2 regions of the Lysinibacillus sp. NPDC093692 genome follow, and region 2 is predicted to be linked to the other one. Evidence: riboswitches for the same ligand, from Rfam matches in the RefSeq annotation. Region 2 holds a riboswitch; the other holds the start of a gene.

Region 1 (6,035 bases), on a different contig from region 2:
GTCATACACCAATGGATCGATACCAGAAACTACATGACCATGTGTGGCATCTGGTAATTGACGAGGCTTTTGGTCCTTTAGCACTTCTCGAATAGCAGCAATATGTGCTGGAGTTGTACCACAGCAGCCTCCGATAATATTTAGCCACCCCTTTTCTGCAAAGCCTTTTAGCTTTTGTGACAGCGATTCAGGTGACTCATGGTAGCAACCTTCCTCGTCAGGTAAGCCTGCATTCGGGTAACAGCTAATATAGCCTGTTGAAAGCTCTGCTAGTGAACGGATATGATCCGTCATAAACTCTGGTCCAGTTGCACAGTTTAAGCCAACTGATAATGGCTTAATATGCTCGATGGAAATATAAAAAGCATCAATTGTTTGACCGGCCAATGTTGTTCCCATCGGTTCAATTGTTCCCGATATCATCACAGGTAGCTCTTTTTCAGTTGCCTTAAAAGCACGAGATACCCCCAATGTTCCTGCCTTAACATTCAACATATCCTGACTAGTTTCTAGCAACAGAACGTCGGCTCCGGCTTCGATTAATGCCTTGGCCTGAACATAGAAGTTTTCCTCTAACTCATCAAATGTAATACCACCTGTAACTGACAAGGTTTTTGTAGTTGGTCCCATAGCCCCCGCTACAAAACGTGGCCAATCGGATGTAGAAAACTCATCTACTACTTTGCGTGCAATTTCCACAGCACGTGTATTGATTTCTTCTGCCTTCGCACCAAGATCATATTCATTTAATACAAGTGGTGTACTTCCAAATGTATTTGTACAAATAATATCTGCTCCAGCTTCTAAATATTTTCTATGAACTTTTTCAAGCACATCTGGTCTAGTTAGCACGAGATTTTCATTACAGCCATCATATTCCTCGCCGCCAAAATCCTCTGCTGATAAATTTTCATTTTGTAGCATTGTACCCATTGCGCCATCAAGAATTAAAATTCGTTTCTCTAGTTGTTCTTCAATCAAGTGCTTAGCCATTTATACTTACCCCTTTTTTCTGTTCATCCAATTGCTCAATAAATTTCATCAATTCTAGTGTCATGTCATAGCGTAAAAATGGTGTGATGAGGTAAATACCATTGAAATATTCCGCTGCTACTTCTACTAATTCCTTAGCAATTGCAATTCCTTCTAGTGTTGCGCGTTCTTTATCATCGCCACATTCCTTCATACGGGTTAACACATCATCGGATAGTTTGATACCTGGCACTTCATGATGTAAAAACTCCGCACTTTTATAGCTCGTTACTGGCATAATGCCTATATAAATTGGTGTTTCTAAATGCTTTGTCGCCTCGTAAATTTCCACGATTTTTTCCTTTGTATAAACAGGCTGCGAAATAAAATAATCTGCGCCATATTCAATTTTCTTCTCTAATCGAGATACCGCGCGATCTAGTACACGTACATTAGGATTAAAGGCTGCCGCTACAGAGAAATTCGCCTTTTTACGAAGTGGTTTCCCCGAGAAAGATACACCTTCATTTAACTGTTTTATTAATTGGATTAGCTCCATTGAAGATACGTCATAAACGCTTGTGGCCCCTGGAAAATCGCCCACCTTCGTCGGATCTCCAGTCACTGCTAAAATATCGTGAATGCCTAGTGCATTTAATCCCATTAAATGTGATTGAAGTCCAATTAAATTACGATCCCGGCATGTTATATGAGTTAACGGTCGTACCCCGTGTGTTTCTTTCAGTAAGGCACCCATTGCGACATTACTAATCCTTGGGGAAGCAAGTGAATTATCTGCCATCATGACTACATCTGCGCCCGCCTCATATATTTTTCTTGCTCCTGCAATAAAGCCTTCAATTTCTAAATGTCTTGGTGTATCTAACTCCACTATAACGGAGCGTTCACGTTTTACTTTTACATGTAATGGTTCGTAATTTGCTGGCTCAGCCTCACGGACAATCTCTACTTTTTCTGGCTTTGCATACTTTTCTTCGACTGGGGATAACTCCTCTAAGTACTTTTTCGCTGCAGCAATATGCTTTGGTGTCGTACCACAACAACCACCAATTAAACGTACCCCCTGATCACGAAGCTCTACAGCTGCTCGACCAAAATAATCTGCCTCCGACTCATAAACGACACGGCCATCCTCTACATCAAGAAGAGACGCATTCGGATACGCTGACATAAATGCTTTCTTAGGAAGCTCTACACCTTCAAATGCTTGTATTGTATGGTGGGGACCTAAGCGACAGTTAACACCTACGAGATCAGCACCTAGCGCTTCAAGTTCATGTAAAGCGTTATTTAAGCTCATTCCATTTTGTAAAATCCCTGGTTCGTGCATAGAAATTTGAGCAATAATCGGTAATTTCGTTTTAGCTCGTAGCATTGCTAAAGTCGCTGTTAACTCTTCAAAATCATAATATGTCTCCAGTAAAAGGCCATCTGGATTTCCTGCAAGTAAAACGGTTGCCTGCTCATCAACTGTTGCTAAGATTTCCTCTAACGTTGCATCGCTTTTTCGAATACCACGGATTCCCCCAATAGTACCTAAGACAAATTGTCCACCATCTGCCGCTGCTCGTTTTGCAATCGTTATAGCAGCTTCGTTAAACTGCTGCACACGAGATTCTAATCCATAGCGGGCTAATTTTATGGCATTAGCTCCGTAAGTGTTCGTTTGAATAATATCGGCACCTGCCGCTATATACTCTCTATGAATCTTTTCAATTAATTCAGGTCTTTGTATATTCATTTCCTCGTGGCAATACTCCAAGCCATAGCCGTATAAAACTGTACCAATTGCACCATCTGCTGTAAGAACATGCGTTTTTAACCTTTCAAGCAATCCCATAAAACTAGCCTCTCTTCCTTTATTTATCAATTATGCCTCGGCATAATTGCATCCGGAATCGGCTTTGTGCTTAGGCCTGCACGAGGGCCGACACGATGTCGGTCATTTCGGTAATGCCACAGGAGGTGGCGTTTTTACCGATGCAGGTCAGTTAGCCATTATCGCATGGGTGCGATGGTTTTAGGCTAACATCCCCAAAGCACTCCTTTCCGATTCCGTGACAACCGCCGGAGGCTTTAACTTCTTTCAGTGGATATTTGGTACCCGCTGAAAGAAGTTAAAATAAAAAAGCCTTCTTTTACAAAAAAAGAAGGCTTTAACGTTTCGTCATTGTTTTTTCCTTCTCATCTTCGACACTATGGTCCTCTGGATTTAGCACCTGACAATAAGTTGGTTGCTGAAGCTTCATAGGGCCAGTCCCTCAGCTTCTCTTGATAAGAATGTTGTATGAATTTTTTAAATAATTAAAAGAATCATATCGTTTACGAACGATTGAGTCAAGACTATTTCACAGAACAGAGGTAAAACTTCACGAAAAATACCAGATTTTGATTTAAATCAAACAATTACGATAGTTTTTCAGCAAGCTCCTCACCAATTTTTTTACCATTTTGAATACACGCACCTATGCCTACTCCGAAATAAGAGCACCCCGCTATTGATAAATTCGGATAGTTTTTCTCAAGCTCTTGTACGAGACCTTGCAACGCTTCACGATGTGCCAAATCATATTTTGGCATTTGGTCGATCCATTTTGTCACATCCACAATTGTTGGTGTTTCCTCAATACCCAAGCTTTTTCTTACATCCTCTAGAGCAACCGCTGCTAACTCTTCATCTGACATCAAACGCAATCTCTCATACTCAGGGTTAATGCTCTTATAAAAAAGTCGAACTAGTAATTTTCCTTCTGCTGACGTGTGTTTCCACTTGCGACTTGTCCACGTTGCTGCATTACAAATAACATCTGAATTATGTGACGCAATATAGCCTGTTCCATCCGCCGGTAATCTATTATCGGGTACATCAAACCCTAAGTAAATCGTAATGGCGGATGCAGTATTGAATTGTTCAAAATAGCCGTTCAAAGATTCATCCTGCACTAAGCTTTGTACCGCTTCATTTGGCAGTGCCATGACAACATGATTTGCTTCAATTATTTTACCGCTTGCTAATGTAACGGAGTACTGATTCTCCTGCTTTTTAACACTTGTAGTGGCAATCCCTTTTATAATTTCTACATCCGTTAATGTTTCTTCAAGTCGATCAATTAGTGATGATAAACCATTTTTAAATGAAATAAATTTTTTATTAGCGGCTTTCAAAAATTGTTCCCTGTTTGCATCAAAGCCTTTAATAATACTACCGTAATCGTTTTTGTAATCGATTAAATACGGTAAAGTGGAAGCAATTGAAAGTTGATTTAAATCTCCCGAGTATACACCTGCAAGTACGGGCGCTATTTGGTTTTGAACAAGCTCCTCACCTAAATAGTACGTTAGAAATTCCCCAATCGAACTTTCCTTAGTAAACCCTTCATTTGGCATGGTTAAATCCGTTAATGCTTCTTTTTTACCTTGCTCTGATACAAGCGTGCTTTCCTCAAGAGATTGTAAGCTCATAGGAATACCAAACGTTGAATCCGCTGGGATAGCATGTAGCTCATTATTTGTGTAAATATACGAAACACCCGTTTCGTTATACACAAGATTTTGTTCAAAATTAAGTTCTTCTACTAATTCCATAACACCTTTATGACGCGCTACTATAGAATCAGCACCTGTTTCCAAGATAAAGCCTTGTTCATATGCAGAATGAAGCTTGCCACCAAGGTATGTATTTTTTTCAACGAGTACAAGCTTTACATGTAAGTTTTTCTCCTGAACTTGGCGTTGTAAATAATGCATCGTACACAAACCCGTAATTCCGCCACCTAATACAACAACTGTTTTCATATTAACCGCCCCTATTTTTAGTTCTTAATTTCAGTATAAACTTTTTTTATCGAAAATTACGTTAAACCCTTTACAAATTTAGCAAAAATGGAGCTATCCAGCACATGGGATAGCTCCATTTTTTTCTATGTTCAATTAGTATATATTGAATTTAACAGCATATTTTCACCGGTATCTTTTATCTACCTAGCGGATCGTATATATTAATAGTTGATATAGTGTTATTTATAGCTTTTCACTTCATTAATTTAAATTTTGTGCAAAACTAGCTAGTTCTTCAGCGGAATTTTTCACTTCATTAAAAGCAATACCTAATTGACTTAGTACTTCTACTATTGCTTGTACTTCTTTTTCCATCTGTCCATTTTGTTCTTTGGCTTCGGTCATAGCGTCCAATATGTTAGTAAATTGACCTTCCGTTTGAACCATATTTTCCTCACCAGAAGTTACCTCTTCTTGAATATTACTAAGCGAGTGAACAAGTTTATCAGTCCGCTCATTCGTTTTATGTAGTAAAGTCGCAACCGATGTGACAGATTCCTTTGTTTGAATCGATAGCTTTCTCACTTCATCTGCAACAACACTAAAGCCTTTACCCGCTTCTCCAGCGCGAGCCGCTTCTATTGCCGCATTTAAAGCCAACAAGTTTGTTTGATTAGCAATATTTGTCACAACATTCATAATCGATTCCATTTCCCTTGACATATCTGCCAACTGTGTAATATTTTCCGCTATACCATCAAGCGAGTTAATAATATTACTCATATTTTGCGATTGATTCTTTAATCGTTCACGACCCTCTAATGCCTGACTCTCAGCCATAGTCGACACTTGAAGTGATTTTTTTGCCAGTTGTTTAATTTCATCCGATTGTTCGCTTAAGCGATAAAACGAGTTGTTTGTTTCCAATGATATTGTGGCAAGACCTTCCGAAGACGCTACGATCTTTTTCTCTATTACTTCTTTTCTACGTTCTATTTTTTCATGAAGTTGCTCAATGGTATGCTCAAAAGCCTCTAAAACTAACTGTTGCTCAAAATTAGATATTTTCGAGATAGCCCTAATTGTATTAAGTTGATCCATTGGATGATGAACATGTTCTTCAACTAAGTCAATAAATGATGCCGTTAAATCTTGAAAAGCACAAATATACCATTGTGTTTTAAGCCCGATATGTACATGTACTTTAGCAATTTTAACTCTTCTTTGATAAAAATCATCATCAATCGTACCATTAAACATTTCAA
Region 2 (6,035 bases):
ATCGATTAGGGCGAACTTTATATGTAGTAAAATGCTTTTTGCAAAACTTACAATCCACACTACTTTCATAGTAATAAATATTAAATGCCATAAGAATCAACTCCTTTCCACCCAAATAATTTTATGTAGAAGACTCCTACCTCTGATGGTAGTAAGAGGGATGTGAATATATTTCTTTTGTTCTATTTATATGAAGGGCAATGTCGTTCAATATATTTAATTTAGTTTCTCTTATTTTAACAATTCTATGTTCTTTGGTATACTCCTTTAGAATTATTAAAATAAAAATGTTCAATGCTTTTTTAGTTATTTGAAATACCGATACGTACCCGTAATAGTATTTATCGGTGTTGCTGAAGTAATTTACATGTTCGTTTTAGTTTGTCGAAATACGTACAAATGTTTAAATAAATAACTACTTATTTTTTTATTATAAAGTCGTTTGTGCAGGTTAAAATACCTATATTGTGTTTTGGAATAAAGATGCTTCCTCTCAATTATTAACGTAAAATTACAAGTATGCTGGATAGGGAATATAGGATTATGATTGACGGTAAAGAGGAGCCAATTAACGCTCGCCTGTAGTGGAAATGAGTGTCTTTAAATTAGATTCATCATCAAAATTGTGGATGACATTTATAGGGTAATCTTCGTTCCGGCTGGGCAAATCCTTGGGCAGCTACGAAGCGGCTCATCGGACGCCCCCAGGAAGCTCTACTCTGTGCGAAAGCGTAGCGGCAGCAGCAAAGCGCCCTGCCGAACGGAAATCATCCCCCATGCTTTGGTGTTATTCCTCTGCTAGATTTACATCTAATATGTAAAATGAAAAGGAGCAAACGATGGATTATAAAATTGTATTCTTTGATGTAGATGGAACGCTTGTTAATTATGAAGATGGTCGTATGCAAGAACGTACAAGGACCGCTATTCAACAATTAAAGGATAAAGGAATTCATATTGTAGCTGCTACAGGAAGACCTTTATCAATGTGCCAGGATTTAAGGAATGTAGGAATAGAGACGTTTATTACAGCTAATGGTGCATATGTTAAGCACCAAGATCAAGTCATACATAAAATACCGATTGCCAAAGAAGTAGTCCAAGTAGTGAAGGCTTTTGCTGATGAAAATAAACAAAGTCTATCGTTTTTTACAGAAACATTATCAATGAATAACGTTCAAGAAGAAGAGACATTAAAAGCTATGAAAGAAACATTATCTTTGCGAGAGTTTCCCGTTATCAATGAAGATATTGGAACGAAAGAAGTGTATTTAATGTGTTTATATGGTGATGAGGATGTTGAGAAAAAGTATACCTCCACATTTCCTCATTTATTATTTAAAAGGTGGCATCCTAACATAACAAATGTTTTGCAGCATGATGTTTCTAAGTCTATTGCTGTTCAAGCTGTACTAGAATATTTCGACTTGAGTCCTGATGAAGCACTTGCTTTTGGGGATGGAGATAATGATATCGATATGCTAGAGCAGGTCGGCTTCGGTATTGCAATGGGTAACGGTAGTGAAGCATTAAAAAATATCGCTAATTTTGTAACAAAGAAATCAACTGAAGATGGTATTGATTATGCTCTTCGTGAGCTAGGAATCATTTAATGGAAAAAACTGTATTGAATTCATAACACTCATAATGTTGTCTCCATTGAGTTATGATAAAGCTAACTATAAAAATTATTATGCTTTAGGTGGGATGGATTTATGGCGCAGCATGTGCAATCTCTTATTGAACATTATGGATATTTTGGCATCATTCTTGTCCTAATTGGGGGGATTGTCGGGCTGCCACTTCCTGATGAATTATTTTTGACATATGTAGGGTATAGCGTTTATCGAGAAACGCTTGCACATATTCCTGCTTTAATCAGCGCTATCGTAGGTGCGGTAGGAGGAATTACTTTGAGCTACTATATAGGCTATAGATTCGGGCTACCTTTATTGCAAAAATACGGTTCGAAAATTCATATTACTGAGCAGAAAATTGATTTTACTAAAGAGTTATTTGCAAAAATAGGGCCGGGATTATTATTAATAGGATATTTTATTCCTGGTGTGCGCCATCTTACAGCATATATTGCCGCTATTAATAATTATCCTTATAAAAAATTTGCTTTCTTTGCGTATACGGGAGCAGTTATATGGACATTTACGTTTATTACTTTAGGTAATGTACTAGGTGAGAAATGGCATTATGTTGAGGCATATTTATCCCGTTACAGCATTTATCTTATAGTATTGTTTATAATAATTATGCTGATCGTTTATGTTGTTTTTAAAAAAAGGAATCCCACTAATATAAATGATTAAGAAAGGTCTGGTTCAATATTTATTGAATCAGACCTGTTGCTATATTAAGGCAATATAGCAAATGAACGAACAGGGAATCCAGATGCTTTTTCAGGCTTCGGCACAATATTGAATATAACGGCGCCTTTTGGAGGTAGCTTATCCAAATTTGTCATAAGCTCAATTTGATAAGTATCTTGGTCAAGCACAAAATATTCGCCGTCTAACTTACCGTTTTTACGAAAATCTGTTGCTGAATCCGTATCAAAAGTTTCGTGGCCGATTGCACTTACTTTTCGTTCGTTGAATAAAAATTGCAAAGCTTCTAATCCCCAGCCAGGAATATGATTATTGCCATCGGTATCTTTATTGCTGAAAGCCTCTTTATCTGGCCAACGTTTACTCCAATCTGTACGCAGCGCAACAAAGGTACCTTCTTCAATTTCTCCATATTCAGCTTCAAAGTTAAGAATATCTTGAACGCTTAACGTGTAGTCGTTGTTAATTTCAGCTTCCTTCGATTTATCAATAACGATTAGTGGGAGTACTAGTTCTTTTAGCTCCAATTCCTCTAAATAGCGTGTTTCTTGCACGAAATGGATAGGTGGGTCGATATGTGTTCCGTATTGTCCAGGGAAAGAGAATTGTTGTGCAAAGAATCCATCATCATGTGAAAATAATGTTTCAAATTTTGCATCATCAAACATAAAGAAATGAGGAGAGTTTGGACCGAATGTATGTGTTAAATCAACCCATTCTTTTGATTTCAATAATTTTATTGCTTGTAAAAGTTCGTTTGCCATACTATTTCCCTGCTTTCTGTGCATATTTTGGGTGCGATTCTTTGCGTATCATTCACGTTAAAGAGCAAATAAAAAAGAGTCCTCCTTGTAGAAGAGGACTCTTGTGCAAAGCAAATGCAGTAAGTCTTCTCATCTTCAAGGCTAAATTATGCCATTTGGAATTAGCACCATACCTATAGGCTGGTTGCTGAGACTTCATAGGGCCAATCCCTCCGTCTCTCTTGATAAGAAAATACGATATAAAAATTTTCAGAAATAAAGTTTACAAATAATTTAGCATATTTATAGGTTACAAGTTCAATAGGGATACGAGGTTAAAAAATTTCAACACTTCAAAACCTCCAAAAGCATGCGAAAAGCAAAAAGAGGCCCTCTTCAAAGGGCCAACTCTTCACCAACTCAAAGCTAATGTAAGCTTACAACAGCCGCTATCAGTAAATATTATACGAATGCCATCTGGCGTATAGGTAGTTTCGAATTTTATCGTAACGCCCGTTGACGTAATTAATTTTTCAACTTCTGTTTTATTTGATAGTTGCGCTGCGTTCATAAGATCATGTGCAAATTGCTCTGATTCATCAATTTTATCCGTAAGTAATTGTGCTTGCTGCATAATAATCTTGACTCGTTTCGCGGAAGTCTTTAATTTCACTGTATTGATGGATGGAAATGGACTTCTATTCGTTGGGTCAGGCATTGCTAGATGTCTAGAAGGTTGTTGAGTAGTTGGTTGATTTGCCATTACCCATGCCGGATAATAATTAGGATAGACAAAATACGGATAAGGATTGTAATACAACTAAATTTCCTCCTATCCTATAGTTGATACATTATCTTATGTACAACAAAGACTTTAGGTGTTAATGGCAAATGCTTTGAAAAGCCTGAGCGAAAAGGTACTCAAGTCTCTGCAAAAGGAGGGATTGATTTCCGTCATCGCTGATCCCCGAGGAGTCGCCCAGCCTCCACTCCAATCAACATGTATCTTCTGGCATGGCACTTTAATTTATAGTGATAAAAAAACATTAGCCACAGATTTTTTGAGCGAAAGCGAAGTAGCTTAGAACGGAAATTATCCTCATTTAAAGTGCTATAACATTGACAAATATGTCCTTTTCATTGTTTTTTGATCCTATAAGCAAGGGGACTATTGTTTGTTTCTATCAAAGATTAACCATAGGAATGTAGTAGCTGCTGCAAGCATCACTAAGCCGAATCCGTATATAGGTGTATGTGCTAATGATTGGTGGCGAATGATGAATCCTCCAATGTATGACCCTATAAAAATGCCAATGTTAAAGGCCGAAATGTTTAATGCGGAAGCCATTGAAATAGCTGATGGTATATATTTTTCTGAAAGCTGAACGGCATAAAGCTGTAATCCCGGTACATTCATAAACATAAATAGACCCATCATAAGGACCATTAATAATCCCATGATTGATGACTCCAAAAAGAAGCCAATGCCGAGTACAGCCAGTGCTAAGCCGATAAAGATAATAAAGATAGAACGTAAAGGGTTATTATTCGCAAAATGACCACCTAATGTATTACCGATTGCAACACAAATACCGTATCCGATTAAGATCACGACAATTGCTTTCGGTGAGTAGCCCATATACTTCTCTAAAATAGGGGAAATATACGTATATACTACGAATGCGCCACCATATCCAATTGAGGTAATAAAGAGAATTAGTAGCATTCTTATATTCCCTAAGATTTTCCCGATATCTCGAATAGATATTGGATTTCCTTTAGATAATTGACTAGGTACAAGCAGGGCATTACTAATTAATCCGATAATACCAATAACAACAATGAAAAAGAACGACATTCGCCAGTCAGTTACTTGTCCAATAAAAGTTCCTAGCGGGACGCCTGTGACAGTTGCTAATGTTAACCCTGTGAACATAAAAGCTATTGCACTTGCTCGTTTATTAGGTTCCACAACATCTGCAGCGATAACAGAGGCAATAGACATAAACACGCCATGTGCTAATGCTGAAATAACACGGCCGATTATTAGTAATGAGAATAAGGGTGCTAGAGCTGTGAGTAAATTACCAATAATAAAAAGTACCATGACGAGCAGTAACACATTTTTCCGACTAAAGCTTGATGTACATGCTGTCAAAAGCGGTGCACCAATAGTTACGCCTAGTGCATATATGGATACGGTTAAACCCGCAGTACTTAACGTTATACCAAAATCTTCTGTTATTAATGGGAGGAGTCCGACGCTGATAAATTCTGTTGAGCCAATGCCAAAAGCACTGATTGCAAGTGCGAGTAATGTTAGTTTAGCATTCGGAACTTTTGTTTCTTTCATTCTATTACTATCTCCTTTGATTTTTTGTATAGTGTATTGTAATATTCATACATGCCTAAAAGTTGTATAGAGTACTTTTAGTTACTTTTGAATATTTCAGGAGGTTTACAATGAAAAAAGTTTATAATATTGGTGTTGAAGCCACTCTTGAAGTCATTGGGGGCAAATGGAAACCTATTATTCTTTGTCATCTTAACCACCATGGTAAGATTCGTACGAATGAATTCCGCCGATTGATTCCAGGCATCTCGCAAAAAATGCTAACGAGCCAATTGCGTGAATTAGAGCAGTCTGGTTTAATTAATCGCAAGGTTTTCAATCAAGTACCGCCAAAAGTTGAATATTCGCTAACACCTTATGGTCAAGAGATGGACCCTGTGTTGAACGTCCTTTGCACTTGGGGTGAAAAACATATCGAAAAGCTACAAGATAAAGGTGAAGATGTACTGTTAATGCAACGTGATGAGGATATCGCGATGATGCATACATCTTAAATAGATTGGAAAGAGACTGTCTGAGAAGAAAATTAGACAGTCTCTTTTTTCCGTTTATAGAGCAAAGTCAAAGTCATCTGGATTTGGGCCAACACGTTGTTCCAGA

What was found. Region 2 has a riboswitch for S-adenosylmethionine ahead of ACQKN4_RS08515 (cyclase family protein). Riboswitches for the same ligand answer to the same signal wherever they lie in the genome.
Region 1: it holds a riboswitch for S-adenosylmethionine, as region 2 does, so the genes downstream of both, ACQKN4_RS21835 (bifunctional homocysteine S-methyltransferase/methylenetetrahydrofolate reductase) here and ACQKN4_RS08515 (cyclase family protein) in region 2, are expected to answer to the same signal.

The regions. Positions count from the first base shown of each region.
Region 1 covers NZ_JBNNUW010000027.1:29,848-35,882, forward strand. The annotation lists gene metH (methionine synthase) at 1-993, opposite strand, end outside; gene ACQKN4_RS21835 (bifunctional homocysteine S-methyltransferase/methylenetetrahydrofolate reductase) at 986-2,833, opposite strand; SAM riboswitch class I at 3,175-3,274, opposite strand; gene ACQKN4_RS21840 (protoporphyrinogen oxidase) at 3,400-4,788, opposite strand; gene ACQKN4_RS21845 (globin-coupled sensor protein) at 5,032-6,035, opposite strand, start outside.
Region 2 covers NZ_JBNNUW010000006.1:65,887-71,921, forward strand. The annotation lists gene ACQKN4_RS08500 (DUF2225 domain-containing protein) at 1-91, opposite strand, end outside; gene ACQKN4_RS08505 (Cof-type HAD-IIB family hydrolase) at 840-1,613, shown strand; gene ACQKN4_RS08510 (DedA family protein) at 1,716-2,321, shown strand; gene ACQKN4_RS08515 (cyclase family protein) at 2,366-3,103, opposite strand; SAM riboswitch class I at 3,230-3,334, opposite strand; gene ACQKN4_RS08520 (hypothetical protein) at 3,495-3,902, opposite strand; gene ACQKN4_RS08525 (MFS transporter) at 4,251-5,435, opposite strand; gene ACQKN4_RS08530 (winged helix-turn-helix transcriptional regulator) at 5,546-5,929, shown strand; gene ACQKN4_RS08535 (aldo/keto reductase) at 5,984-6,035, opposite strand, start outside.